DNA from 3 places in the Chryseobacterium sp. 22543 genome. Region 2 is predicted to be linked to each of the others. Evidence: riboswitches for the same ligand, from Rfam matches in the RefSeq annotation. Region 2 holds a riboswitch; each other region holds the start of a gene.
The links. A riboswitch is a leader RNA that binds a small molecule or an ion and turns the genes downstream of it on or off. The one in region 2 is predicted to bind S-adenosylmethionine.

Region 1: another riboswitch for S-adenosylmethionine. It lies ahead of ACTJIP_RS14480 (alpha/beta fold hydrolase); the one in region 2 lies ahead of ACTJIP_RS18195 (TonB-dependent receptor plug domain-containing protein).
Region 3: another riboswitch for S-adenosylmethionine. It lies ahead of ACTJIP_RS15245 (SusC/RagA family TonB-linked outer membrane protein); the one in region 2 lies ahead of ACTJIP_RS18195 (TonB-dependent receptor plug domain-containing protein).

What each region holds. Positions count from the first base shown of each region.
Region 1 is NZ_JBQENH010000004.1:8,141-18,572, forward strand. Features, by position in the region: gene metH (methionine synthase) at 1-436, opposite strand, end outside; gene ACTJIP_RS14455 (fatty acid desaturase family protein) at 438-1,529, opposite strand; gene ACTJIP_RS14460 (homocysteine S-methyltransferase family protein) at 1,612-2,640, opposite strand; gene ACTJIP_RS14465 (four helix bundle protein) at 2,630-3,001, opposite strand; gene ACTJIP_RS14470 (O-succinylhomoserine sulfhydrylase) at 3,031-4,191, opposite strand; gene ACTJIP_RS14475 (ACT domain-containing protein) at 4,303-5,841, opposite strand; gene ACTJIP_RS14480 (alpha/beta fold hydrolase) at 5,841-6,785, opposite strand; SAM riboswitch class I at 6,852-6,958, opposite strand; gene ACTJIP_RS14485 (MGH1-like glycoside hydrolase domain-containing protein) at 7,147-9,762, shown strand; gene ACTJIP_RS14490 (OsmC family protein) at 9,833-10,252, opposite strand; gene ACTJIP_RS14495 (DUF58 domain-containing protein) at 10,280-10,432, opposite strand, start outside.
Region 2 is NZ_JBQENH010000005.1:97,988-108,419, forward strand. Features, by position in the region: gene ACTJIP_RS18175 (LytR/AlgR family response regulator transcription factor) at 1-496, opposite strand, end outside; gene ACTJIP_RS18180 (sensor histidine kinase) at 489-1,508, opposite strand; gene ACTJIP_RS18185 (TonB-dependent receptor domain-containing protein) at 1,700-3,823, shown strand; gene ACTJIP_RS18190 (DUF5694 domain-containing protein) at 3,848-4,687, shown strand; gene ACTJIP_RS18195 (TonB-dependent receptor plug domain-containing protein) at 4,802-7,546, opposite strand; SAM-I-IV-variant riboswitch at 7,844-7,941, opposite strand; gene ACTJIP_RS18200 (outer membrane beta-barrel protein) at 8,060-10,285, shown strand; gene ACTJIP_RS18205 (HesA/MoeB/ThiF family protein) at 10,395-10,432, opposite strand, start outside.
Region 3 is NZ_JBQENH010000004.1:168,342-178,773, reverse strand. Features, by position in the region: gene ACTJIP_RS15260 (GYDIA family GHMP kinase) at 1-350, shown strand, start outside; gene pckA (phosphoenolpyruvate carboxykinase (ATP)) at 478-2,094, shown strand; gene ACTJIP_RS15250 (type II 3-dehydroquinate dehydratase) at 2,176-2,583, opposite strand; SAM riboswitch class I at 2,828-2,926, shown strand; gene ACTJIP_RS15245 (SusC/RagA family TonB-linked outer membrane protein) at 3,010-5,946, shown strand; gene ACTJIP_RS15240 (RagB/SusD family nutrient uptake outer membrane protein) at 5,964-7,457, shown strand; gene ACTJIP_RS15235 (hypothetical protein) at 7,694-8,254, opposite strand; gene ACTJIP_RS15230 (RHS repeat-associated core domain-containing protein) at 8,244-10,432, opposite strand, start outside.

The DNA of each region.
Region 1 (10,432 bases), on a different contig from region 2:
CAATAACTGCTGCTCCATATCTTTTAATAGCTTTGGCATGTTTGATAAATTCTTCCTCGCCTTCTTTCAAACTGATAGAATTTACCACACATTTTCCCTGAGCTACCTGAAGACCTGCTTCAAGGATTTCCCACTTGGAAGAATCTACCATGATCGGGATTCTTGCGATATCCGGTTCGGAGGCAATTAAGTTCAGGAATTTGATCATGGATGCTTTTCCATCAATCAATCCATCATCAAAGTTGACATCCAGAATCTGGGCACCTCCTTCTACCTGATGGCGGGCAATATCTAATGCTTCGGAGAATTTCTCCTCTTTGATCAGTCTTAAAAACTTTTTGGAACCGGCAACGTTAGTCCTTTCACCAACATTGATGAAATTGCTCTCCGGTGTTATGATAAGAGGCTCGAGGCCTGATAATCTTAAATATTTCATTTTATTCTTCTAAAATATAGTAGGCATTATTGGCATTCTGTCTCAATAAATCCCTATGCTTGCTTAAAGCAGTCAACAATGGAAATCTTTTATATGCAAGATCATATTCTCTGGCAAATTCTTCAATCTCCTCTGTGATCTCGTTGTAATACATATAACTGTAGTTCGGAAACAGATGATGTGCTACATGGAAATTAAAATTCCCCAACATATTCCTTACCAGCCAGTTATTTTCTTTTAAATCATTGGTCACTTCAAACTGATGACGAAGCCAGCTAAATGGCAGACCATTTTCTTTATTTAATTTTGGAAAGGCATTATCAGGAAGCGGATGCAAAGGCAGTAAAACAAACAATGCAAAAATACTTGCTGAAATTACCTGTAAAAACCACGCTCCTAAAGCCAACCCTATTGATACTTTAAAGAACATCACAGGAACCACAATCTGATAAAAGAAATAGAACAGCTTATAGCTTATCATTTTTACTTTTTCCATAACCGGTATTCTCCCCTGAGTCTTTAAAATCACTCTTTCTTTGTCAAAGAAGTCTCTGAAGTCTCTTATAAACATCCAATTGAACAAATAGAATGGATATACTAAAAAGAAAAACTTATCCTGATACCTCTGTACTCCTTTTGCTTTGATCCACGGTACGATTAACAGCAATCCGCTCTGCTCGATATCCGTGTCCCATCCATCTACATTGGGATATGCATGATGGCTTGCGATATGTCTTTTTTTCCAGATATAGGAGTTGGCTCCTATAAAATCAAAAATGTGAAGAACCAGCCCGTTCAGTCTTTTACTTTTATATATGTTGTTATGGGCTGCCTCATGAATTAGGTTTAAATAAATCAAAACCAGAGAAATTCCCATTAAAACAAAACTCAGAATATACATCCAATGTTTTTCAGCATTCAAAACAGCAAGAAAATATAACCCTATATAGACCAGTGGCAGAATAACCGCTTTGATCTGAATGTAGATATCCCTGTTCTCAGAAATGGTTTCTACTCTTTGGTTTACTTTCTTTCTCAGCTCATTAAATAATCTGATATCCTCCGAATCTTTTAAGTAAATTGGCTTTTTCATTATATTTAACTTTGTGGTTTACATAAAGTTACTATTTATAATTAGCCTTCATTCTTGATTTTAATTAAAAAAATCTATCAAATCACACAAATTCCTTCAATTTCCTTGGCTGATATTGTTCTACCAAATCTGCAATCGCTTTTATATGCTCAGGCGTGGTTCCGCAGCAACCACCGATAATATTGATCAGTCCTTTTTCTACATATTCTTTAATTTGTCTTGCCATATCTTCAGGAGTTTCGTCATATTTTCCAAAAGCATTCGGTAAACCTGCATTCGGGTATGCTGAAATATAGAATTCTGAATTATGGGCCAGAGTTTCAAGATAAGGCGTCAGCTGATCTGCTCCCAATGCACAGTTGAAACCTACACTTAATAAATTCAGGTGGGAAACGGAGATCAGAAAAGCTTCTGCTGTTTGACCGCTCAGTGTTCTTCCTGAAGCATCGGTAATGGTTCCTGACACCATGATCGGAATTTTTATTCCTCTTTCATCCTGTAGTTCATCAATGGCAAACAAAGCTGCTTTTGCATTCAGGGTATCAAAGATGGTTTCTACCAAAAGAATATCTGAGCCTCCGTCCAGCAAAGCTTCACACTGCTGCCTGTAAGCTACTCTCAATTCTTCAAAAGTGATGGCTCTGTATCCGGGATCATTAACGTCTGGACTTAAACTTGCCGTTCTGTTTGTTGGCCCGATAGATCCTGCTACGAATCTCGGTTTGTCCGGATTTTTCGCGGTATATTCGTCACAGGCTTTTCTTGCAATTTTTGCGGACTCATAGTTCAGTTCGTATACCAGCTCTTCCATGTGATAATCTGCCATCGCTATGGTAGTTCCCGAGAATGTATTGGTTTCAATGATATCAGCCCCTGCTTCCAGGTATTTCTTGTGAACTTCTTCAATCGCCTGAGGCTGTGTGAGAGAAAGAAGGTCATTATTTCCTTTTACCGGATGCTCCCAATCCTTGAAACGCTCTCCACGATAGTCATCTTCTTCAAACTTGTATCTCTGAAGCATTGTTCCCATAGCTCCGTCAAGAACCAGAATTCTCTTCTGAAGTTGAACATTGAGTGCTGAAAGCTGAGCGTCTTGTATATTATTTTTCATTTTCTATCAATTTGTAACAGTTTATAAATCCGCTGACCAGTTTTTTGCATAAGAGGATTTTTTTATTGATTATTTTAAAATCTTCTTTAGAAATATATTGTTGGTCTGAAGCCAAATGGAATTGAGTTTCCAGTTTATAAAGAGATTTCCCGGCAATCTGCAGAAACGGTAAAGTATCTTCGGGATTCTGCCTTCTACTTCCTTCCGTTATATTGAACGAAACTGAAGTTACCATTTTTCTTATCTGACCTGTTAAAGCCAATAATTCTTCTTTAGGAAAGTTGGCAGTCAGGATATAAGTTAGATTAACCAACTTTCTTCCCTCCATCCAAATTACTAATTCTGTGTATTCTCTATTCATTTGGTTTTTTATAAACTGTCAACGATTAACTAATCTAAAGCCTGTTTCAGATCTGCTATGATATCTTCTACATTTTCCAAACCTACCGAACAGCGAACCAATCCTGCCGTAATACCTACTTCATTTCTTTCCTCATCGGATAATTTAGAATGGGTTGTAGATGCCGGGTGGGTAACGATCGTTCTTGTATCACCTAAATTAGCAGACAGTGAGCACATTTGTATCTTATCTAAAAAGTTTCTTCCGCCTTCTATTCCTCCCTTTATTTCAAATGCTACGATATTTCCTCCAAGCTTCATTTGCTTTTTAGCGACTTCATAACTTGGATGGGATTTCAGAAATGGATATTTTACTAATTCTACGTTCGGATGACTTTCTAAAAACTCAGCTACTTTCAATGCATTCTCACAGTGCTTTTCTACACGGATCGCCAATGTTTCTAAACTTTTTGATAATACCCAGGCATTAAAAGGAGATAATGCAGGTCCTGTATTTCTTGCGAAAAGATAAATTTCTCTGATCAGGTCTTCTTTTCCTACTGCTATTCCTCCTAACACTCTTCCCTGTCCGTCAATCAATTTCGTCGCTGAATGTACAACAATATCTGCACCATATTTGATCGGCTGCTGAAGATAAGGTGTTGCAAAGCAGTTATCTACAATAAAAATAAGGTTGTGCTTTTTCGCAATCTGTCCGAAGAACTCAAGATCCAGAATTTCAATAGCCGGATTGGTAGGAGTTTCAAGATATAAGATCTTTGTATTGGGCTTGATATATTGTTCAACATTCTCAGCATCTCCTGCTTTGAAATAAGAGGTTTCAATATTCCATTTCGGGAAATACTTAGTAAATAAAGTATGCGTAGATCCGAAAACTGACTGGCAGCTCACGATATGATCTCCGGCATTCAATAAAGCAGCAAATGTAGAATAGATGGCAGCCATTCCTGTAGCAAACGCATATCCTGCTTCTGCACCTTCCATCTTAGCAATCTTATCTGTAAATTCTGTTACGTTTGGATTAGAGAAACGGCTGTATAAATTCTTTGGTTTTTCTTCTGCAAAGCTTGCTCTCATATCTTCCGCATCCTGAAATATAAAACTGGAAGTAAGGTATAATGGTGTAGAATGCTCGTCAAACTGACTTCTTTCAGTCTGGGTTCTTATTGCTGATGTTTCAAAATTTTCCATATAGTTTTAATTGATCAATTTTACATTGTAACCATCAGATTCTTCGCTATGCTCAGAATGACAATTGCCGTTATGGTTACACTGCCAAATTGATAGATGTTAGATTAAATATTATTTAGTTTCACTTACTCTTAAAATATCTCCGAATACTCCTCTGGCTGTTACCTGTGCACCTGCTCCTGCTCCCATGATAACGATAGGATTTTCACCATAGCTTTCTGTGTAAATTTCAAAGATTGAATCTGAACCTTTTAATTGTCCTAAAGCTGAAGTTGCCGGAACAGAAATCAATTTTACATCTAACTCACCTTTATCTTTCTGCAGATCACCATGCAAATCACCTACATATCTCAATACATGCCCAGGCGCCTGATTTTCTTTTATTTTCTGATACTCTTCGTCCAGTTCTTCAAGTCTTGAAAGGAATTCTGATTTTGAAACCTCAAGCAGACTTTCCGGAACCAGATTTTGAATATTGATATCTCCGAATTCATTAATTAAGTCTAATTCTCTCGCCAGAATCAATAATTTTCTTGCTACGTCATTTCCCGATAGGTCTTCTCTTGGATCCGGTTCTGTGTATCCTTTTTCCAAAGCTTCATTGATAATGGTTGAAAATTTATCGTCTCTTAAAGAAAAATTGTTGAAAACATAGCTTAATGTTCCGGAGAATACTCCTTTGATTCTGGTGATATTTTCTCCTGAAAGGTGTAATAATTTTATCGTATCAATTAATGGTAAACCTGCCCCCACATTGGTTTCATACAGATAACGTCTGTTGTTTTTATTCAACGTATATCTTAGTTTTCTGTATTCTTCAATCGGAAGGGTATTAAAAATCTTGTTTGAAGAAACCAGATCAAATCCGTTTTCTGCCAAAGCATGATAGTTTTTCACAAAATCCTTACTTGCCGTGTTATCAACAACGATAAGGTTCTCCAGCTGGTTTTCGTTGGAGAAATTAATCAGCTCCTGAACACTCGAAGGATGTTCTGCAGTCAAAACCTCATCGCTCCAATTCGCATCAAATCCTTTTTTGTTGAAAGCTATTTTCTTTGAATTGGCTACTGCAACAACTTTAAGATCTATTTTTTTACGTCTTTTTATTTCTTCTGAAGATTCCAATACCTGTTGTATCAGAGTTTTTCCTACATTTCCGTGACCTATAATTGCTAAATGAACTGTCTTTGGCTTTTTGAAAATTTCAGACTCGATGATATTTCTGGTTTTTTCATCCTGTGAAGAAGTTACTACGATGTTGACTCTGTTTTCTCCCGCAACCTGATTCAAAAGTAATGGGAAAACATTGTTTCTTGCCAGCTCAGCAAAGACTTTATTGAAATCTTCTGCTACAAAACCGATCACAGAAACATTATTGATACTATAGATCTGAGAAACTTTTCCAGATTTTCTTTCTGCTTCAAACTCATCAATAAGACAAGCAACTGCTTTTTCTGCATCAATTTCCTGAACCAAGATAGAAATTCCGTTTTCTATGGCCTGCTGGGAAATTACTCCTACACTGATACGCGCTAAGGTAAGCGCTTTAAAAATTCGTCCGTCAATCCCGATTTCTCCCAGGAAATCTTCTCCTTCAAATTTGATGATTGATCTGTTCTTCAAAAATTTTATTTCGTTAGCATTTTTCATTACTTCTGTAAAATGTTTTTAATGATATTATTTAATTGTTGATATTCCATTAAGAAGGCATCATGCCCGTGTATAGATTGGATCTCGTGGTAAGAAACATTCTTATTTTTCTCTTTTAAGTTTTCAAAACACATTCGGATTTCAGAAGCAGGAAAGAATAAGTCTGTATCTACGGAGATCATGTGCATTCGTGCCTGTATTTTATCCAATGATGGTTCATCAGCATTAATATTCATCAAGAGATGATTCATCAGTTTGTACGCTTTTAAACTAAATCTTTCGTTTAGTGCATTACCATGATAAACCAACCAGTCTTCTGATTCCAGACATTGTTTGTCCTGGTTATATTGGTTTTGAAATCTGTCATTGAGCGACTGTGGTGTTCTATAACACAGCATGGCATGAATTCTTGCTTTCTGTAATGGTTCTTCTTTATCATTCAATAAAAATTTCTGAACCAGACATTGTGCATGAAGCCAGTCGTGTGTTCTGTAATCACAGGCAATAGGAATAAATACTTCTGCAAGATCCGGCTGCTTGGCAAGCATTTCCCAGGCAATTCCTCCTCCCAGAGAGCCCCCAATAATGGCGTATAGATTTTTGATATGTAAAGCTTCAAGCCCTTTTAGAAATATCGCGGCGATATCTGAAGGCGTGAAATCTTCATAATCTTCAATTAAAAAATTGTCATAACCGTTTCCGGGTATATTGAAACACAGAACCGTATATTGATTGGTATCAACAATCTGATTTTCTCCTACCAATTGTTTCCACCAACCTTTTTCTCCGGATACATCTGAGTTTCCGGTAAGTGCATGATTGATTAAAACAATGGGTGCTGTAAACAGATCTTTCCCAAAAAGCTGATAGCTTAACGGGATATGGTATTCCTTTTGGGAATTGGTTTGATACGAAAGATTTATATAGTTTAGTTCTGTTTTCAATTCTATTATATTTTAATACAAATACAATTGAAAATGCCACAGGAAATGGCTGAAAAGAACTTCAGTAAGTTATCTGTCCAAAATACTTTGGTAGAACGTAGCACCTTCTTTGCTTGCGCAAAGGGTTGCTAAGGTTTCATAGGGTCTAATCCCTCAACCTTTCTTGATAACATTTTCAATATTTGAATGAACGAATGATGCAAAGGTAGTTCTTTTCTTTTAATTTCAAAAAAAAAATATTTTAATATTTAAAAAAGCCCTTAAATACAAGTATTTCAAAACTATATTAATAATTGTTCAGATGAAAAAAATTGGAATTATTTTTCAAAAAAACTAACTTCGTATGGAAAAATGATGAGATATGACCGCCGAAAAAGAAAGATTACAAGATACTAAATGGAAAAACTGGGGACCTTATGTAAGCAACCGACAGTGGGGAAATGTACGTGAAGATTACAGCTCAAACGGGAATGCCTGGGATTTTACCAATCATAATAATGCTGAAAGCTATGCTTACCGCTGGGGAGAAGAAGGCATCGCCGGAATTTCTGATGTAAAGCAACTTTTCTGTTTTGCTTTTTCATTCTGGAACAAGAAAGATAAAATGGTAAAAGAACGATTCTTCGGATTGAGTAACCCTCAGGGAAATCATGGTGAAGACATCAAAGAAATCTTTTATTACCTGGACAATACGCCTACCCACAGCTATATGAAAATGGTGTATAAATATCCGATTAATGAATTTCCTTACGATGATCTTGTTACAGAAAATGGAAAACGAAGCAAAAAGGAACCGGAATATGAGATTTTCGATACCGGAATTTTTGATAACGATGAATATTTTGATATTTTCATTGAATACTGTAAAGCCGATCACAACGATATCTTAGCCAGAGTCACCGTTTGTAATCGAAGCCAGCATGAGGCTCCTATTCTGGTAGCTCCCACAATCTGGTTCAGAAACAACTGGAAATGGGGATACAATACTTATAAAGGAGAGGTTAATGCGTCTCATGACGGAAGTATTAATATTGGTCATGACAGTATTTCGATCAAAAAGCTATATTCCCGAAACTCAAATGCACAGAGTGTATTTTGTGATAATGAAACCAATACTTCCAAACTTTACGGAGCTCCCAAAGCAGAGAATACTTATTTCAAAGATGGAATCAATAATTTTATTATTCATCAGGGAGATACTGTAAATCCTGAAAAAAGAGGAACAAAAGCTTCTTTTCTTATTGATGAAATTATTGATGCTGGGGAATCAAAAGTTTTTGAGTTCAGGTTGTCTCCTGACGAAATGGATGAACCTTTTGACAGTTTTGATCATATTTTCAATATCCGTCAAGCTGAAGCTGAAGAGTTTTATAACGATATTCAGAATGATACAGTAAATGAAGATGAAAGAAATGTTCAGCGACAGGCTTTTGCAGGGCTTCTTTGGAATAAACAGTTCTATCATTACAATATCGGAAAATGGTTGAAAGGAGATCCCAATTTTGAAGCTCCAAGAAATTTCAACGAATATGTAAGAAATACAGAATGGAATCATCTTCATAATAAGGATATCATTTCCATGCCTGATAAATGGGAGTATCCATGGTATGCTACGTGGGATCTGGCATTTCACTGCGTCCCTTTCTCCATTATAGATGCGGAATTCGCCAAAGGACAGCTTTTATTACTTACCAAAGAATGGTACATGCATCCTAACGGACAGCTTCCTGCTTATGAATGGAACATGAGCGATGTAAACCCGCCTGTACATGCCTGGTCTTGCTTCCGTGTTTTTAAGATTGATGAAAAAAACAATGGAAAGCCGGATTTATTATTTTTAGAAAAAGTCTTTCAGAAGTTGTTGCTGAATTTTACATGGTGGGTCAACAGAAAGGATAAAAATGGTAAAAATATTTTCGGAGGCGGCTTCCTTGGTCTAGATAATATTGGTGCTTTTGACCGGAATATGGAACTAAAGGACGGTCAGCATCTTGAGCAGGCAGACGGAACAAGCTGGATGGCGATGTATGCATTGAATATGATGCGTATTGCGATGGAACTTGCCCAATATTATCAGGTATATGAGGATATGGCGATCAAGTTTTTTGAACATTATCTTTATATCGCTGAAGCTATGGAAAACCTGGGTGAAGGAACAAAAGGCTTGTGGAATGAAGAAGACGGATTCTTCTATGATGTATTGCAGCTTGGAAACGGAGACAGTGTTTCTTTGAAATTAAGAAGTATTGTCGGCTTAATTCCTTTATTCGCAGTAGAAATTGTGGATCACAGGCTGTTGGAAAAGATGCCTAATTTCAAAACCAGAATGGAATGGATCCTAAAAAATAAGCCGGAACTCACCAAGCTCGTTTCTCATTGGGATGAGGAGGGACAAGGCAGAAAACATCTGATGAGTATTTTACGTAAAAACAGATTAACAAAGGTTCTTACAAGAATGCTTGATGAAAAAGAATTTCTAAGCTCTTACGGAATCCGTGCTATGTCTAAAGTATACGAAGAAAATCCTTTTGTATTCTCTGTGCATGGAGCCGAAAATATGGTATACTATACTCCTGCAGAAAGTGACAGCCGAATGTTTGGTGGAAACAGCAACTGGCGTGGGCCGATCTGGTTTCCTATCAATTTCCTGATTGTTGAAAGCCTGCAGCGTTTTCATTATTATTATGGAAACAGTCTTAAGGTAGAATTTCCAACAGGAAGCGGCGATAAAAGAAATCTTGATGAAGTCGCTCAGAATATCAGCAAAAGGCTCTGTTCAATATTTTTAAAGGATGAACATGGGCAAAGGGCTTTCAACGGAGGCAATCCAAAATTCAATTACGATGAGCATTTCAGAGATTATATCACCTTCTTTGAATATTTTCATGGTGATAACGGCCGTGGTGTAGGGGCTTCTCACCAGACAGGATGGACTGCCACTGTGGCGAAACTGATAAAACCAAGACTTACCTTTTAATCAGCAATGAGTAATAAATAATAAAAAAGCCGGATGAGTCATCCGGCTTTTTCTATTTTTAAATAAGAGATTAAATTTTTTCTCCGTTTACATAGACTTCATATCCGATTTCTACATTCGGTTCTAACGTTTTTGATACGGAACAGTATTTTTCAAAAGAAAGTTCTGCTGCCTTTAATGCTTTTTTAGGATCAATTTCTCCTTCTAAAAGGAACTTAACATTAATGGATTTAAAAGGTTTTGCTTCATCTACCTGTACTCTTTCTCCTTCTACTTCTGCCTGAAAACTTTTGATATCCTGACGCTGCTTCTTTAAAATAGAAACCACATCAATTCCGCTGCAGCCCGCGACTGCCATCAGTACACTTTCCATTGGAGAAACGCCTTTTGCTCCCGGCTGGGAAGTATTATCCAGAAGAATAGAATTTCCTTGTGCATTTGTACATTCAAATAAAAAATCGTCGTTTATTCTGTTAAGTGTAATTTTCATTATTTATTGCTTATTGCTTTTGCAAAGTTATAAAATTCCTCTCGCTTTTATCTCAAGATATTTATTGATAACATCGATATTCAAATTTTCCGGAAGTGTATATACGGTATAGATTCCATATTTGCGAAGTTCCTGGATGATCAGTTTCTTTTCAAACTCAAATTTCTCAGCAATGATCTC
Region 2 (10,432 bases):
CAATAAACTCATCATTTTCTGTCCGGATATTGACGTAGTCCTTGATACTTTCTACGTATAAAATCTCATGAAAGCCGATACGATGCCTTTGTCCGGAGGATTTCACAAAGAAATGGGTGCTTTCTTCCTGTGGAAAAGAAAACCGCTCCTGAGCTTTTAATACACTCTTTTGAAACCTTTCAAAGGAGATAGGCTTCAGAAGATAATCCACAACGTTATGTTCATATCCTTCCAACGCATATTCCGAATACGCTGTAGTCAGAATATACTTTTGATCAGGTCCAACAATCTTCATAAAATTGATTCCCGTAAGCTCCGGCATCTGAATATCCAGAAAGATGAGATCCGAATCGTTTTTCTGCAGATATTCTAAAGCCAAAATTGGATTCTCTGTAGAGAAAACCAGTTCAAGAAAAGGAATTTTCTCTACATAATGCTCCAGCAGAGAGATTGCCAGCGGCTCATCATCAACGATAATACATTTTATCTTATTCATGCCGTAAATCAATTTTTAAATCTACAATAAATTCCGTTTCTGAATTTTTGATCTCAAGCTGATGTTTAGGATAAAGGATTTCCAGTCTTTTTTTCACATTCTGAATTCCTATTCCAGACACGGTATCTTTCATTTTCTGTGTTTTAAAATTTAAAAGATAAAAATGCAGAATCTTATCATGATCAGAGATTTTCATTTCAAAACCTTTATCACGAAAATCACCATGTTTGAAAGCATTCTCTACAAAAGGAACCAACAGCATCGGTGAAATTTTAAGTTGTGGATGCTGAATATCTTTTTCTATACTCAACAGTTCAGGATTTCTGATTCTAAGCTTTTCCAGTGCAATTAAACTGTCAATATATCCAATTTCCTTATCCAGAGAAATCGAGTCTTTTTCTAGATCTTTTGTACTGTACCTCAGTAATTGGCCAAGTTCCTCAATGGCAGGAAGTGCTTTATCTGATTTTTGATATACGAGAGAATAGATATTATTCAATGAATTAAAAATAAAATGAGGATTGATCTGGGTTTTCAACGCCTGAAGTTCTGCCTGTTTTTTTTCAATCAAAAGCTGCTTTTTGTCATTTTCGGCAACACCATATTTCTCTACGATCCACAGGATTCCTGCAATGAAAACAGTCAATGATGCATTGTAGATATTATCCGTCAAATAATATAAAAGTCCGGTATCTTTATTATAATTTCTGAATCCAAGGGTAATAGGAAGCAGCACTTCTTCTATTCCATACCGAATTACACCAAAGCTTAAAATAGAGATCAAAAAAACTAAAACGGCAGAATAAAGTTTCTCCAGATTTAATACTTTCGGAATAATAACCAGATACAAAAGATAAAAAGTAGAGATTTCTGTAATAAAATAAGTAAAGTTCAGCACATATGATTCAAATCCTCTCCGCTCAGGAAAAAAGAAATAAGGTGTAATGTTGTTTCCTATAAAATTGAAACTCCAATAAAAAATCTGAAGCCAGATAATTTGCTTTTTATTCATATTCAAATATAATTCTATACCCCCACAATTCATCAACCCTTTTCGATAAAAACCTGTTTTTTTCCGACGAAACTATTTTGACATGTATAATCTCAGGCTTCATCTAAATGCTATTTCCAATGGAAGGCTCTTCCTATACTTTTGTCAGAGAAATTCAACATAAAGATCATTTAATCTGTCATTACTAACCTATGAAAAAGCATCTTTTATTTATAACCGCCCTTGCTTGTTCTTTTACAACAGCACAAACAAAAGACACTGCTAACGTCAACAAAATTGAGGCAGTAACGATGAATGGCAAAAAAATTCTGGTAGAGCGTAAAGTGGACCGCCTGGTTTATAATGTTCAGAATTCTATGCTTTCACAGGGAAGTTCGGGAACCGAGGTCTTAGCCGGCACTCCTTTATTACAGGTGGATGAAAATAAAGGTCTTCTTTCTATTGCAGGAAAAAACGGAGTTTCTGTGATGGTGAATGACAGGATGCTGAATCTTTCCGGATCTGAACTGATTAATTATCTGAGAAATCTTCGTTCTGAAAATATATTGAAAATAGAAGTGATCACCACTCCACCCGCCAAATATGAAGCACAGGGAAATAGCGGAATCATTAATATTGTCCTTAAAAAGAATCAGAATCTTGGATGGAACGGTTATCTGACGACCAGTTATACTCAAAAAACATATGCCGGCTTCAGCAGTGTGGCAGGAGTGAATTATCAGAATGAAAAAATAAAAGCCTCCGTAAAAGTAATGGGCTATGACGGAGATAAAAGATCAGTAGAAAAATATAATATTATTGGCCAAAGTTCTTCTGTCAGCAAGGATGACAGAAGGGATATGAATGACGGGCTCGGTCTGAATGCCAATTTTGATTATTCGCTTTCTAAAAATTCCAATATCGGATTGGTATACGATATTACAAAGGGGCATACGAATATGGATATCACTTCAACACAAAGTTACTTTACAGATGGTACGCCTACTTTACAAACAGAGACGAATTCAAAGCATCGTTCTCCTTTTACAACCCAAATGCTTAATCTGTATTTTGACCAGAAATTTGGAGAGCATAAGCTAAGTTTCGGAGCCAATTATTATGGAAATTTACCTGATACGGAAGTTAATTTTACAACAAGAAATGTCACCAGCAACGCAACACAGGTCGTGAGAAATCTTTCTTCGGTAGATTATAAGATCTATTCCGGACAGGCTGACTTAACTTTAAATTTCAAAAAAATTCAGTTAGAAACCGGTACGAAATACAGCCAGTTTTCCAATAATTCGGATATTGGATATTTTAATTTCATCAATGGAAATTATATCACAGATCCTGCAAAGAGCAATCTTTTTGATTATAACGAAAAGAATTATGCAGCTTATATCAGTGCCAGTAAAGATTTTGGTGAAAAATGGTCTGTAAAGGCAGGACTCCGTTATGAATATTCACAAACCAGCGGTTTCTCCCTTACTACACAGTCAAAATCTGAGAATAATTACGGAAAGTTTTTCCCGACAGCTTATTTATCTTATAAAGCCAATGAAAATAATCAGTTCAGCATTAATTATTCCCGAAGAATCAACCGTCCTTATTTCCGGGCTTTAGATCCGTTCCGATGGTATTCCAATCCTAATACATATTATTCCGGAAATCCAAGCCTGCAACCCTCTTTTAATCATAATATTGAGTTCAATTATATTTTTAAAAGTAAATTTTCTGCGAATCTTTATTACCAGAGAACTACGAATAATTTTGACCAGATTTCATTCCTGAACGGCATTGACCTTACCAGTACCTATGAAAATTATTATAATCAGAACGTGTACGGGATCAATTTCAATTACACAGATACGTTTTTCAAAATCTGGGAAAGTAATATCTCAACTTCGTTCAGTTACAATGAGACCCAGATTACAAGATTCAATCTGATTCCTAAAAACGGACAGTCATTTTATTATTCCCTCAACAATACTTTTCAGCTGAATAAGGCGAAAACATTCATGCTGTTTGTCAACTACTGGCAGAATCTGCCTTCACGTGACGGATATATTGCAGCAAAAAACAGAGCAAGCATTGATGCAGGAGTAAAGATGAGTTTTGCGAAAAAGGCTCTTCAGGTCAACCTTTCGGTGAGTGATATTTTCAGGCAGTCTGGTTTTAAGGCAGATATGTATTTCACAGATAATACACAGTCATTCAACAACTATTGGGATGCCAGAAGACTGGCACTCAGCATCACTTACAATTTTGGAAATCAGAAAGTAAAATCTAATAAAAGAGTGGTGGATTTTGAAGAGAAAAACCGTGCTCAATAATTTAATAACAAAAAAAATAAACCTATGAAAACCTTCATTTATATTCTTCTACTATGCATTCCCACATTCTTTTTTGCTCAAAAGAAGCCTTCGGACTATTTCAAAAATCCAAAAACCAAAGTCCTTGTTGTAGGGTCTTTCCACTTTGACTATCCTAATCTTGATGCTCATACAACCAATAAGGAAGATCAGATAGATGTTCTTTCACCTAAAACTGCAAAGGAAGTTGCTGAACTTGTAGAATATATCAAGAAATTTAAACCTACTAAGATTGCTATTGAAGCCTGGCCAAACTGGAATGCAAACCAAAAACTGAAGGAGTATGGTGAGGGAAAACACAGAGAAGAAAGAGACGAACGCTATCAGCTTGCTATGCGCATCGCCAATGAACTTAAAGTCAACGAACTGTTCAGTATAGATGCAGAATCTATCTGGAATGATCTCCAGACAAAATTTGGGAAAACAGATTCTACATTTTTTAATAACCGCAGCAAAGATTATGATTTTAAAAGTGATGATCTGATCTCCGAACAGTTTAACGTTTTCTTTAAAAGCTCTGAACCTAAAAATTTCAAATCACTTTTAGACACATTTACCTACATGAATTCTAAAGAAAGTCATCAGTATGGATATGGAGCTTACCTGAGTGGAGATTTTAAACTTAGAGAATTTGATGGAGCAGATATGCTTGCCTTGTATTGGTACAGCAGAAATCTGAGAATGTTCCGCAATATTCAGAAGATTCCTCACAACAGTGAAGACAGAATTCTTGTGATAGCCGGAAATGGCCATGCAGCAGTACTAAGACAGCTTTTCTCTTCTTCCGCCGAATATGATTTTATTGAATTTTCTTCACTGAAATAAATAAAATTAGAATAATCACCCTAATAGATAATTCATTCTTTATGGTGTAATAGAATATAAAAAAACAGAGATATCTTCTCTGTTTTTTTTATTAAATTTTCTAAGCTTTATTTATTAGAATCTGAATTCAATTCTTGCAAATAAGAACCTTCCACCAATACCATACTGAGAAACCTGTCTTGAATATACAAACTGGTTATCAGCTGTTAATGAATTTATATTCGGGCTTTTAGAAGGCAGTATGTTCAATATATTATTGCTCCCGATAGTTGCTGAAATATTTTTATTAAAATCATATCCTACAGATAAATCAGTTATCAAACGATTATTAAGAATGAAGTGCTCTGTACTTCCTGTTACTCCGTCAAAATTAGCATCTAAAACATCGGCATCTGTCACTTTACCGAAGAAAGAATTACGCAGCAGGAAAGTAAATCCGGAAACTCTTAACGTATTGGATAAGGTAGCTTTTACGCGTGGTACAGCTTCTTCAAAATATACTCTGTTCGGTTCTGAGAAATAATTATCAATCTGGCTTACTAATTTAGGTGACGCATGGATATCTCCGATTCTTTTGGTCTGATTAAGATTAAGGCCGAAGTTATTCTCCAAAGAAATCCCTGATGAGATTTTTGAATTCTGAGAAATGGTAATATCCAGCCCTTTCGTCTGAGAGTCCACCGCATTGGCAAAAAAATTGGCAGCACTTGCCCTTGCAAGATCAAAAGCGTCCTGAAGAACTGCCTGATCCGAACCTGGGGTAAAATTACCATTAGGGCGGAAAAAAAGATCTGTCAATACTACTCTGTCCTTAATCTTTATTAAATAAGCATCTGCTGTGAAAGTCAGGCTTAATGACGGAATCTTCCATGTAATTCCTGTGCTGTAGGATTGTGAGGTTTCCTGTTTCAATTTTGGAATACCCAATGCCTGTGCTGCTTCAGAATTGTTTCTGAAAGTACCTACCTGTGTAGTTTTTCCCTGTTGAATCAGTGTAGAAGTAGAACTATAATAGATTTGTGCTAAAGATGGTGCTCTAAACCCCGTAGAAACAGCACCTCTCCAGTTTAGATTGGGAGCCAGCTTTACATTGGTTGCCAGCTTATAATTGAATGTAGATCCGAAGTCTGAATAATTCTCATATCGTAAAGCTCCTTCCAGCAGCCATCCGTCAGTAACCTCCAGCTCTGCATCTGCATAAGCCGCAATACTGTTTCTGTTTCCGGAGACTGCATTTTCCGGACTAAACCCTGGAAAAACCTGAGCTCCGGCCGGTCTTATATTTCCAAAGAAATCGGTTACTTTTTCATTTTCAGGGGTTTTAGCGGTTACCACACGTCCATAAATATCATAAGAAGCATAAGAATTTTCCTTTCCAACATTTACTTTATAGTTTTCGTGTCTGTATTCACCTCCAAATGCAATGTTCAATCCTTTCAGGACATCATATTTTTTGGAAAAGTCAAGGTTGATGGTATTTTGTGAAAACTCAGAGCCTCCGGCATCAAAAGTTCTTGGAGAACTGTCTGTAAGTGATGCATTAAAGGTATTTACCACCCCAAAACTGAAGACGTTTTTCCCGAATGTATTACTGAAGTCCACATTCCAGCCATTCCATTTCCCTTTGATTCCTGCAGCGAGAGAATAATCATTTACGGTTGCTTCAATCTGAGGAAGATATCCGTTGGGAGTCACTGCATTGATGTTTCTTTCAGTATTAGGAAGTCTGTAAAATCCTCCGGCATTTCCAAGGCGGTAGCTGTAACCTCCAAATGAGTAAACCTTCCATTCCTCATTAACAGGAATTTCAGAATTAAAGAAGAGCTGTCCGGATTGCAGCTTAGACTGTCCTGCTCTCAGACTGAAATCTTTTCTCTCTAATCCTCTGTAATTAAGTTCCTGGGAGGTAAAATCTTTACCTAATAATTTTTGAAGGTCCGAAATACTATTTGCTCCCGAAATCTGAGACTGAAAATCCGGTGCAAAATATCCAACCTTACCTGCATATTGTTTAATTGTATTGATAATCTGCTGAGTATTGGAAGTATTGGTAATATTTTTATACAACCCATCAATATTCACTCCATCCTGTAATGCTCTGTAATTAATGGCATTATAGGCATTGAAGATATCTCCTTCTCTTACTCCGGCTCTGGAATAAGGGTCTCGGTATTGGGCAGAACCTGTAACGTTAAAAAATCCGGTCTGTCCAATTTTAGCTCCATAATTAAGGTCTACAGAAATGGTCTGTCCATCCACTCCTCCGGAGAAATTATTGGCAACAGGTGAAGCATATCCACCTAAAAACACCTGTCCGGAAAGCCCCAATCTTTTTTTCAATCCAAGGTTAACGACTCCAGCAATGGCATCAGAACCATATTGGGCAGAAGCTCCATCTCTTAAAACCTCAATTTTTTCTAAAGCAAAAGCTGGAATAGCATTAAGATCGGTTCCCACAGATCCTCTTCCCGGTGTGAGGGTAACATTAATCAATGAAGACTGGTATCTTCTTTTTCCATTGAGTAAAACTAAAACCTGATCCGGACCTAAACCTCTTAAAAGAGCAGGATCTACAAAGTCAGTTCCATCGTTAACCGTGTGAGAAGTGGATGAAAATGAGGGTACAATATAATTTAAGGCCTGGCTGATACTATTAGTCGGGCTCTGTTTTAAAATTTTTGATATATTAATGATGTCTACCGGAACAGGTGTATCTGTCAATGATCTTCCGGAACCTCTTGATCCAAGGATGACTACATCTTCTATTTTCTTAGATTGTAACGTGTCCGTCTGTGCGTAATAAAATGTAGAAATAAGCGCAATAGAAGGAACAAATATTTTTTTCTTGAAATTATGCATGTTGTTTGTTGTTTACTTTTTGTTGTTAAAAATTGTTTTTTGAGCAATACAAATCCCGTATCCCTAAATTTTAAGGTTACATAAATGTTCGAAATGTTTGTATTATTTTTTAGAAATAGAAAAGGCTAGAAGCAACAACACATGCGCATATAGAAATGGCATGAAAACATATGGGAATAATGAAGATTCACTTCATGATCCGAAGAATAAAAGATAACTGATGTAAGGAGATTTCCCTTGTCTTTAAACATTTGAATTTAACTTTAAAACAAAAATTCAAGATGGGATAATGATAGAATGATAAACATTTTTTCCGGAAGATCCGGCTTATCGATTGCAGCACCTTGCTTGTTTTTGCAGGTTGCTATCCCATCTAGAGATTCTTGATAATTACCCGGCAAAGATATAATTATTTCGTAAATAAAAAAATATTTAACCTAAAATTCGATTTTCAACATTTTAGCGTAACAAATTATCTTTTTCAGCGTCTAACCGGATATCAGTAAAAACATTATGAAAAAAACGATTTTCGCGTTATCCTTATTAAGCTCTGTTTTTGTCTTTTCACAGGAAAAAAACAACAAACCTCAGGAAAAGCAGATTGAAGGTGTAGTCATCACCAAAACTAAAAAAGCAGTTGAACAAAAGGCAGACCGTACTATTTTTGACTTTTCCGAGCAACCTCAGCTGAACAACGGAAACGTATTGGAAGGAATAAAAAAGCTTCCTGGACTGGTATCTACCGACATCGCAGGAATGATGTACCAGGGAAAAATGCTGGAAGTATATCTTAACGGAAGACCTCTGAACATCACATCCAATGAATTGAACTCCTTTCTTGAAGGAATGCCTGCCAATTCTGTAGAAAGAATTGAGGTAATCACTCAACCCGGCGCTGAATTTCCGGCTACATCCGGAGGTGCAATCATGAATATCATCACGAACAAAAATGCCAATAAATATTTAACCGCTACGTATTCCGGAAATTATTCTTTCACAAATTATAACAAGTATAGAAGCAGAACGACCAACTCCGTTAATTTAAATGCCAGAAATAAATATTTCGGATGGCAGCTGAATGTTGGTCAAAACTACCGTGAAAGTATGCTGAACGGCCAACAGGATGAGCTTTTAACAAGTCATACCGACAGATACGGACGTGGGTATTTTGCAAAATCAGGATTGACTTTTGATTTAGGACAGGACAGATTATTATTAAACTACGATATTTACCACAATAATAATGACAATTATACTTTAAGTAACGGTCATGGAGATTTACCTTTTCAGAACAATCCAAAGGATTTAAGAGAAGCTTTTTATACATCTTCTGATGTGGCCCATACCAATAGCTTGAGACAGGAAGCTGTTGTAACGTATCAGAAACGTTTTGCTGACAAATCTCAAAAACTGGACTTTCAGTTTGGCTACACAAGATCAGACAGTAAATTCTCTCAGGACAATTATTTTCAGGATGGTATATTTGCTGCAGCTCCCAATCCACCAATTAACAGTGCAATGAGTGGCTTAAAAGATATTCTGAACAATGAATCTGTAATGAATATTGCCAACTTTAAAGTAGATTATGCCCAGCCTATCAAGCTTCTTGATGGTGGAAAGGTAAGCTTTGGAGGATTGTATGAAAAACAGGATTATGATACGGAAAGTTTTGGCTTGACGAATCTTGAATATCAAAGACAAACTGCTTCTACCTATTTGGAGTTTCAGGCTAAACTGAAAAAGTTTGACTTCACATTGGGTTCCCGTGCGGAAAACTATGACATTTCGGGGGTAACAAGATATTTCGATAAAGATGCAAAACTGGTGGAAGCGAATTTGATTCCTTTCAATAAATTTAAATTTTTCCCGAACGCGAGTGTACAGTATAACATGATGAATCAGGTTTATATTGCTGCGAATTACAACAGAAAAATCAGCTTACCAAGTATTTCTGCCCTGAACCCGAATAACGTAACGTTCTCCGGACCAAGTACGGAAGTTAATGGTAACCCGAATCTACAACCTACTATTTTTGATAATTATGAATTGAAAATTTCGGCTTTTGATTATGCATTTATCGGGTATAGCGTAAGTTCAGCAAACAATCAGGTGGCACAGATCATCCGAAAAGACGGAAGAAAACTCTACAACGAGCAGGTGAATATTTCGAATATGAAAATTCATAACTTCAACGTGGGATTACCGGTTCCTTTTATGATTTTCAGCAAGCCTTTGAGCGAAATCATGAAGTTTGATTTTAATCCTGATAAAATTAACTTCATGTACTTATATGCTGGTTACCAGAAACATGAAATCGACAATCTGAATAATAAAGGATTTTGGATTTTCAATATTATGACTCAGATTCTTTTGCCTAAAGACATCAAAATGACAGCCAATTACAGCTATCTGACTCCAAAGGCAGGATATTTCTATTTCACGGCAGAGAAACCATTCAACAACTCTCTTGATATTACGCTGACGAAGAAGTTTATGAACAACCGTCTGACGCTTTCAGTTTTTGCGAATGATATTTTCAACGGACAGATGATGCAGGTACGTTCTAATCCGCCATCAGGAACTCCGGTAATGATCAGCAGCAAGTATGACACGAGAAATTTCGGATTTTCCATCAATTATAAAATTCCGACAAGAAATAAACTGGCGAAAGAGGATCCGAATATCCTAAACCAGACTAAAAAAGAAGATAATGGAGGCGTAATGCAGCAGGCACAATAATTCTTAAGATAAATAAGAGAGGCAGTAATAATTTTTACTGCCTCTTTCTATTGATATTGAATTAGTGTTATTGGTGAAAATATTAGCGATATTAGTGTTTATATTTACATCAGAAATCTATCGTCTGAAATCTCCAGTTCAGCGTGT
Region 3 (10,432 bases), on a different contig from region 2:
ATTTAAATCAGAAGCAGGATAGCAGAGAAGGGATCAACTTTTATAAATCAAAAAAGAAGTCTCCTGAATTGATTGAAGAATTTTCAAATATCACAAAAAAAATAATGTTATGCAGTGAATTGGAAAAATTTTCCGAATTAATGATGATTCATGAGCGTAAAATTGCTGATTTTCTTGAAATATCCACAGTTAAAGAAAAAATATTCTCAGATTGCCCTTCTTTTGTCAAAAGTTTAGGCGCATGGGGGGGAGATTTTGTAATGAGTGCCAAATTTGGGGACTACAAGAACTATTTTTGGGAGAAAGGTTTTACAACTATTTTTGAATGGGAAAATATAATTGATTTATAATCAAATCATTACGATCCTGTTTTTTTATTTGTCATTCTGACTTATATCAGTATATTTAAACCACCTTTAACAAATAATTAATATTATTTTTGTTGAAGTCAATAAAGAAATAGAAAATATAAGTAAAATGAAAAACACTAAAATCATCCAGGATTTAGAGAAATTAGGGATTAAAGGAAACTATGAAGTAGTGTACAATCCTTCTTATGAAGAATTATATCAGGCTGAAGTTTCTTCTGAAAATCAGGGATTTGAGAAAGCTGAACTTACAGAATCTGGCGCGGTATCAGTAAAAACAGGGATTTTCACAGGTCGTTCACCTAAAGACAGATATATTGTTCAGGATGATGTTACAAGAGATACAATTTTCTGGGATGGTAAAGTAAATTTACCTACATCAGCAGAAATTTTCGGTTCTTGTAAGGAACTAGTGATGAACCAGCTTTCTGAAGCTAAGAAGATTTATGTAGTAGATGCTTTTTGTGGAACAAATGCAGATACAAGACTTAAAGTAAGATTTATTGTTGAAGTAGCATGGCAGGCACATTTCGTGACAAACATGTTTATTCGTCCTTCTCACTACGAACTGGAAAACTTTGGTGAGCCGGATTTCACAGTAATCAACGGATCAAAAACAACAAACCCGAACTGGGAAGCTCAGGGATTAAACTCTGAGAACTTTATCATGTTCAACCTTACAGAAAAACTACAGATCATCGGAGGTACATGGTATGGAGGTGAAATGAAGAAAGGAATGTTTGCCATGATGAACTATTACCTTCCATTAAAAGGTATGGCTTCAATGCACTGTTCTGCAAACGTAGGAGAAAAAGGTGATGTTGCTTTATTCTTTGGTCTTTCAGGAACAGGTAAAACTACTTTATCGGCAGATCCTAAAAGATACCTTATCGGTGACGATGAGCACGGATGGGATAACAACGGAGTATTCAACTATGAGGGAGGATGCTACGCGAAAGTAATTGACTTATCAGAAGAAAAAGAACCGGATATTTTCAGAGCAATCAAGAGAGATGCACTTCTTGAAAACGTTGTAGTGAACAATGGAATAGCAGATTATACTGACGGATCTATCACAGAAAATACTAGGGTTTCTTATCCAATTTACCATATCAACAAAATTGTATTGCCTTCTAAAGCAGGTCATGCTAAGAAGATTGTTTATCTTTCTGCAGATGCATTCGGGGTACTTCCTCCGGTTTCCATCTTAAATGAAGATCAGGCTCAATACCACTTCCTTTGCGGTTATACATCTAAATTGGCCGGAACAGAAAGAGGAATCACAGAGCCTCAGCCATCTTTCTCACCTGCATTTGGTGAAGCATTCCTTACATTGCACCCAACAATGTATTCTAAAACATTGATCGGTAAAATGCAGGAGCACGGTGCTAAAGCTTATTTAGTAAACACAGGATGGAACGGTAGCGGAAAGAGAATTTCTCTGAAAGATACCAGAGCGATCATTGATGCAATCATTGACGGTTCTATTGATAATGCTCCTAAAACTCAGGTTCCAATCATGAACCTTGAAATTCCTACTGAGTTACCAAACGTTTCTACAGGTATTTTAGATCCTAGAGATACTTATGAGAACGCTTCAGACTGGGAAGAAAAAGCAAAAGATCTTGCTTCAAGATATATCAAAAACTTTGAGCAATACTGTGATACTGAAGAAGGTAAGAAATTAGTTGCTTCAGGACCTCAATTACAAGAACAAACTATCTAATAGTTATTTATAACATACAGAAAAGCCTCATCATCGATGAGGCTTTTTTATTTCTAATTTTTCGCAGATATTATTTGAAAATTACTTTAAGCTTAATATAGCCAATCTATATCCATCCATTCCAAAGCCAGATAAAACTGCATCCGTATTGGCAGCTGTCACAGACTTCTGTCTGAATTCCTCTCTTTTATAGATGTTGCTGATATGAACTTCTACTTTGGGTTTTCTGATATTTTTTAGACAATCAGCAATCGCATAGGAATAATGGGTGAAAGCTCCCGGATTAATTACTACGGCATCAAAATCATCTTTCTGAAGCCTGTTGATAAGCTCTCCTTCAATATTTGACTGATAATATTTTAATTCATGAGATTGAAACTCGGATTTTAAAATTTCCAAATAGTTTTCCATAGAGATATTTCCATAGATTTCCGGTTCTCTGGTACCTAACAGGTTGAGGTTAGGTCCGTTTATAATCAAAACTTTCATACTATAAAATTAAAAACTTTTTTTAATTAAATGCTCAAAAATTTCCGCACAAATTAACGTTCGTTCAATTGTATTATTAATAATGATATTTATCATGTTTGATAAAATGGTAATGATTGCAACTCCTTACAGTAATGGGTTTTATTAAAATCTTATGTTAATTTTTGAAAATTTATCATGAAAAATAATAAGTCTACTTGTTTTGTAGACTAAAAGTTTTTAGCTTTGCAACCATATTTCGATCGGCTTATAAAGAAAGATGGAGGGAACTGACCCTGTGAAATCTTGACAACCTACCCATTGGGCAAGGTGTTACGTTCAGCCTTTTAAGGAAAAATAAGCATTTGGTTTATCGTATTTATCGATGCCCTTTGCTGATTTTTCTGCAAAGGGAAAAATTTTAATATATGATAAATGAAATTGATTATGATTAGCAAAAATTTATTCGCTTCTAAAACTTGGATACCTCCGGTTGCTGCATTTTTTCTGGGAGTAACCAGTGTACATGCACAGAATTCTAAGCCGGAAAAGGACAGCCTTCATGAAAAAGAAATTGACGAAGTTGTAGTTGTAGCCTATGGAAAAGCAAAAAGAAACAGCTATACCGGTTCCGTTGCTACCATTTCCAGCGATAAGATCAACAACAGACCTGTAACCAATATTACCAAGGCATTGGAAGGACAGGTTGCAGGGATTCAAACGACGAGTGCATCAGGACAGCCAGGAGCGGTTTCTACCATCCGAATTAGAGGGATTGGTTCTATAAGTGCTTCCAGTGATCCTTTATACGTAGTAGACGGAATCCCTTTTGATGGAAACCTAAATTCTATCAGTCCAAGTGATATTGAATCTATCAGTGTTTTGAAAGATGCCACTGCGAGTGCGTTGTATGGATCAAGAGGAGCAAACGGGATTATCATCATTACCACAAAATCAGGTAAAAAAGGAGAAGCTAGAGTTAATTTTAATATCAGCCAGGGATTCTCCGGAAGAGCCGTAAAAGATTACGAACAGGTAAATACAGATCAATACTTTCAATTATATTGGGAAGCCTTGAGAAACGGATATCAGTCCGGAAAAGTGTCTTCTCAACAGGCTGCACAGATGGCAACAGATAATCTTGTTTCTACACTTGGGATCAATCCATATGGAACAGGATATCCAAAACCGGTGGGAACCGATGGGAAATTATTACCCGGAGCATCACCACTTTGGAATGACGACTGGAGGGATATTTTGCAGAGAGTTGCTTCAAGAAATCAGGTAGATCTTGATATCAGCGGAGGAAGTGAGAAGAGCAATTATTTCTTTTCATTGGGCTATCTTGATGATAAGGGAATGGCTATTGAATCAGGATATAAAAGATACAATACCAGGTTAAAGATCAATTCTGAAGTAAAAAAATGGCTGAATGTTGGGGTAAACTTAAGCTATACAAACAGTATTCAGCAGGCGCCCACTTCTTCAGATTCCAATTCAAGTAATATCATCAATGCTGCAAGATTTATTCCTTCATTCTATCCTTATTACGAAAGAAATGCAAATGGAAGCTATATTTTGGGTGCAGATGGAAACCCGATTTATGATTTCGGAAAATACAGACCAACAAGTGCGCTTCAGAATCAAAATGCCGCGGCAACACTGCCATTAGACAAAAACGAAAATAAAGAAGATAACTTCTCAGGAAAAGGATTTATGGAATTCACTTTCTTACCGGAGTTGAAATTCAAGACAAGCTTTTCTGTTGATTTGGTGAATTATAACGGACATTATTATTCAAATCCATTGCTGGGACAAGGCGCTGAGATTGGAGGTTCAGTAACGAAAACCAATACCAGAACACTTTCTTATACAACCAGTAATATTCTGACATACGATAGGAAATTTGGGAAACACCATGTAAATGCTTTAGCAGGACATGAATTCTATAAATATGACTATCAGACGATTTCCGGAACAAGAAGCCAGTTTTCTCTCCCTTATTATTATGAACCGGATGCTGCTTCTTTACTGGGAAGCTTCAGTGGGAACAGTAATAAATTGAGCTTATTGAGTTTCCTTGGAAAAGTAGAGTATGACTACAATAATACTTATTTCCTGTCTGCATCAGGAAGAGCAGACAGTTCTTCAAGATTTGAAAAGGATAACAGATGGGGGAGATTCTGGTCAGTTGGAGGTTCATGGAAAATTTCCAATGAAGAGTTTGTAAAAAGCCTGAATGTCTTTAATCAGTTGACATTACGTGCCAGTTACGGAGGTCAGGGAAATGATAAATTACTTCGACCAAACGGACAGCCGCTTTATTATGCTTATCAGGAGCTGTACAGATTTATCAGTCTTGGTGGAGAACCGGGAACAACACTTGAAAAAACGGCTACCAATAATGTGAAATGGGAAACCAACCTTAATTTAAATGTAGGATTAGAATTCGCTGTTCTGAATAACAGAATTAAAGGAAATATTGAATATTTCAAAAGAAAAAGTCAGGATCTTCTATTTAACATGCCAGTGGCACCATCTCTGGGAATTAGTGATTATCCTGCCAATATTGGAACTATCCAAAATACAGGATTTGAATTTTCATTATTCACAACCCCAATTAAGAATGATAATTTCCAGTGGAATGTAGATGTAAACCTAAGCACCTTAAACAATAAAGTTACCAAGTTACCTTCAGGGCCACTTGTAGTGGGACAAACCAAGCTATTAACGGTAGGAGGTTCCGTATATGATTTCTATATTCCGGAATGGGTTGGGGTAGATCCAAGCAATGGAAAGCCATTGTGGAAAACGGTTTCTACAGATGCGAGCGGAAATTCAGTAGAAGGAACTACCTCAGAATATTCAAAAGCAACAAAACTCTTGCAGGGTTCTGCTTTGCCTAAACTGACCGGAGGAATCAGTACCAGCATTACCTACAAAAATTTTGATTTTTCAGGATTGCTGACATTCAAAATTGGTGGAAAAATTCTGGACAATGATTATACTTCCATCATGCACAACGGAAGTCTGGGAGGACGTGCATGGAGTGCTGAAATGTTAAACAGATGGACGCCTGATAATCCTAATACGGATGTTCCGGGCTTGAGTACAACAACAAATAACTGGACGTCAAACTCATCCAGATTCTTATACTCAGGGACATATGCAAGACTTAAAAATGTAAGCTTAGGATATACACTTCCTGAGGATTATTTTGAGAAAATCGGACTTAAAAAGTTCAGAATTTATATTCAGGCAGAGAATCTTTTAACCTTCTATAAACATAAGGGAATGGATCCTGAACAGGCTTTGGATGGAACCACCTATTACAGATACCCTGCAATGAGAACAATCACTTTTGGTCTTCAGGCAATACTATAACGTTTAAAATTGAAACAATGAAAAAATTAAAATATCTATCGTTTGCACTTATCGGATTTTTAGCGTTGACAAGCTGTGAAAGCGATCTGGACACTGCTCCGACTGATCAGGCTAACAGTGTGGAAGTTTTCAAAACTGCTGAAAGTGCAGAAACTGTAGTAAACGGTACCTGGGCAAAATTTAATAACGATGGAACTACCTATGCTAATATTGGATATTCCACTGTTTTAAGAGCCAGTGATGCAATGGGAAGCGATGTAGCTGTATTAACCAATAAGTATGGATTTGCTTCTACTTACGCTTTTACAGAAATGGTAAACAGTACGGCTTCTCGTCCGTTATTTATCTGGACCATGTTGTATTCTACCATCAATAATATGAATAATGTTATTACAAGAATTGACGGGACAGAAGGAAGTCAGGAGAAAAAAAATCAGGTGAAAGGACAGGCAAAAGCATTACGTGCCTTCTGTTATTTGAACCTTGCCAGCTTTTATCAGTTCAGCTATCTGAAAGATAAGTCAGCTTTGACGGCTCCCATTTATACTGAACCTTCTACAACAAGCACTGTAGGAAAGAAAAGAGCAAGTCTTGAAGAGATTTATGCTTTGATTAAAAGTGATCTTACCGATGCTGATAATCTATTGAAGAGCTATACAAGAAATAATAAAGATAAAATCAACCGTGCTGTGGTCAACGGACTTCTTGCCAGAACTTATTTGAATACCGGTGATTGGAGTAAAGCTTCAGCATCTGCAAAAATAGCAAGAGAGGGTTTTCCTCTGATGGCTCCGGAAAAATATAAAGATGGTTTTAATGATATCAACAATGCGGAATGGATCTGGGGTCATGGACAAACACAGGAACAGTCTGATGCAAGTTATGCATTCCATTATCTGGATGTGTCTTCATCAGGAAGTTATTATTACAGCTTTATGGCGGATCCTTATTTTAAAGACCTTTTTGATGCCAATGATATCAGATCCCAGTTATTTTCATGGGACGGGCAGAAAGGAAGAGAGGGATTGCTGAGATATGCTAAGTTTAAATTTAAACCAACCCTTATTGCAGATATCGTTTACATGAGAGCTGCAGAAATGTACCTGATTGAAGCTGAAGCTGAAGCCAGAAATGGAAATGTTCCTCAGGCGGTAGCCGTTTTGAACCAGTTGAAATCTGCCAGAAATGCCAATATTTATAGTGGTTCATTATCACAGAACGATGTGGTAGCAGCTGTTTTAGTCGAAAGAAGAAAAGAATTATTTGGAGAAGGTTTCTCTCTATCAGATATTATCAGAACGCAAGGAACAGTGGTAAGAAAACCATTTGTTGATGCTGAAGGTAAGCCTGTAAAAGTTCAGATCACTACACCGGATGGAACAGTGAAAACCGTAGATGGTAGAGGTCATTCCGTTCTTGATTTTCCGGATAAAACGGCTTTTACTCCTAACAGTAATTATTATTTATTCAGTATTCCACAAAGAGAAGCTGAAAATAACCCGAATTTATAAGAGGACATACTTATAATTAGATTTGATTTTTAGCCACAGCGTCTGCGGTGGCTTTTTTGTTGGGTTCATTATGAATTTTGAAACAGCATAATGGGTATATTATTTTCGTTAGACCGAAATTCAGATTTCCTGTCAGGGAAAGAGAAAGGATATGTTCCTGTTTTTTTACTTAATTACATTGAAAAAGCCGGCTCAAAACTAATGACTGAGCCGGCTTTTCTGAATTAATTTACTTATTATTTTAAAATTATTTTAATGTAATTGGATTCAACCGAAGTAGGATACAATGAAACATTATCTTTTAAGTTTATAATACCTTCATTTATATATTGAGCATTATACACTAATTTGAATTGTACAGTTTTCCCTTTATATCTATTTTTAATCAAATAATAGTTCTGATATTGCTCATAAGCAGATTTGTTTTTTTCTAAAAATATGAGCAAAGGAAAAGCAAATTCGTAAGATTCATTAGGGCTGAGGATGAAGAAATTACTTTTTACTTTTTCATAATCTACCGGATAGTTATGGTTTTGATCTAATTTAATATTTTCTATTTTATATCTATCCTGTTTAAATAGGGTAATATCTTCAAGATCAAAACCGTTATTAAGTGTTGTATTCATCGTTTTACTGTATTGGTACAATAAAATTTTTTCTTTGCACTTACTTGTAAATCTCACATTGAGACTATCATTTTTATCTTTATGAATCGTCATCTGTATGCAGTTTTTCTGAGAAAAAATAACGATAAACTGAAAAATTAATAGCAATGATAATATTCTTTTAGTATCCATTTTTTTTAAGCCAATCTTGATATTGTTGTTTTTGAATTAAATCTCCTGCTTTGGCACCATTTCCATAGGCTCTTTCTTCCATTAAGCGATCCGTTTCACGCTTACCTAATTTACTAAGTTTTCCTTCAAAATAACCGCTTATATAATCAATAGCATGAGTAAATTCGTGAACAAATGTACCTGCCAGATTAAGATATGAGGTAAAAGCTTCTTTAAATATGGTAATTTGAGTTACTGTTGTTTTAACTTCTGTTTTGATGACTTTCCCAAGTTGTATATACTTAGTTTTATCAGTTTTATATGCGGTGTTAGCCTTAGTTTCATTACCAGAGCTGCCACCATCCTTAATAGGGATATATCCTGTTTTTTTTGCTAAATTAGTGATTGTTTTTAACTTTCTCATTTTTGCTACTTCAGCTTCAAAATTGGAGTAATCTGGAACTCCTGCCGGATCTATTTTACTTTTTTCCATGTCGTCTATTAAATTATCAGTCGTAGGTGGTTTATGTTTAAGATAGTTAAAGGCTGTTACCATAAGTCCTTGTCCAGCTCCCACCCAGAAATTTCCACCTCCAAGTACAGAACCTACACCTCCGCTGACAGCACCGTTAAGCAAAGCAAAACCATCACTTCTTAAAATGCTGTTATCACCTACATTATTTGTAGCGAAATTCAATAAATCATTAGAAACACTTGCAAAAGCCCCACTTAATAATCCACTCCAGAAATTTCCTCCTTGTACAAGAGATAATGTGCCCTGTGCTATTGCATGGGCCCCAGCTCTGGCGATAATAGTTCCTGTTTTTCCGAGGGCATTTGCGACTTCACCTCCCGCTTTGAAAATATCTCCAATACCATTGCTGATACCCATAGACATCATAGACATTGCGACAGATTGGAACATGCTGCCAATATTAATTGGCCTGTTTAAATAATAATCTGTAGCTACAGAAGTAAATATAGCAATTCCTATAGCAATAAGGGCATCATCCCATCCCATGATCTCTCCGGTAAAGTCATTAAACATCAATGGGTTGTTCATTACATACCCGTATTTGTTGTAGTTTTGGGTATTATAAGGATCCTGAATAAATTCATCGGCATTTAAGAATCTTCTCAATAACGGGTCGTAAAGTCTTCCATTCATGTGAATGATTCCTACTTCCATAAAATGCTCATGAGAAGTATACCCTCTTTCCAATAGCAGACCTCCATTGTTTACAATTTCTTTTATTTTGTTAATGTTAGTTTCTACTGCTCCGCTTCCTATTTGAAGATGGGTGAAATTCCCCCATGCATCAAAATGTCTTTGTTCTAATTTATTTCCGCTTTCGTCACTTATTGCTAAGATGCTGCCTAAATAATCTTTGTGCAGGAATTTATAGGATCCGTTTTCCTCAGTATAGTTTTTTAAATATATAATATTACTTTCATAAGGAGAACCGTCAATATAAAGGATGTGTTTCTCTTTACCTGTGGTATTATCTCTTACGATTTCATAGCTGCCATCTTCATTGTAATATTTTGTAAACTTTCCATCTTTATCCGTATCAAAATTTCCACCATAAGTTACTCTTTGTCTCATCGAGGCCAAACCATACTGGAAGGCTACATCTCCTTTCTCTCCATCAATAAAAACAGGATCATTATTTTCATTATAAGAAATACTTTGGATAAGGTCATTCTGATAATTTTGTTCTCCGGCAGGATTCAGGGTCATCCCGGTTGCCTGATAAATTTTGGTAGAATTTTCAAATTTAATTTTTCCAATCTGATTATTTTCCAGGATTCTCCCTTTGCTGTCATAGACGTTAGAGTTTTCCTGTCCGTTTGTAGGATTTGTCCATGAGATTAATCTATTGTTGTCATCATATTTGAAAAGCTCATTGATATTGAAATCTCCTCCTGTAATTCTACTGTCAAGTTGGTTTTTTAATGCATCAAACTGATATTTGATATGTAAAAGATTAGACTTAACAGGCGACCCATGTTTGGTTTCCTTTAGAACATTAGTAGTAAGATCATAATCATTAATAATTTCTGTTGTTCCCAGTTTGGATTTTAATACCTGGCCTTTTGCATTGATTTCGTTCAGTTGCCAAAGTATTTTACCGGAATTTTTATCCTTTATCTGATAAAGTTCACCACTCCAGTCGCTGTAAATATTTTCAATGTTTA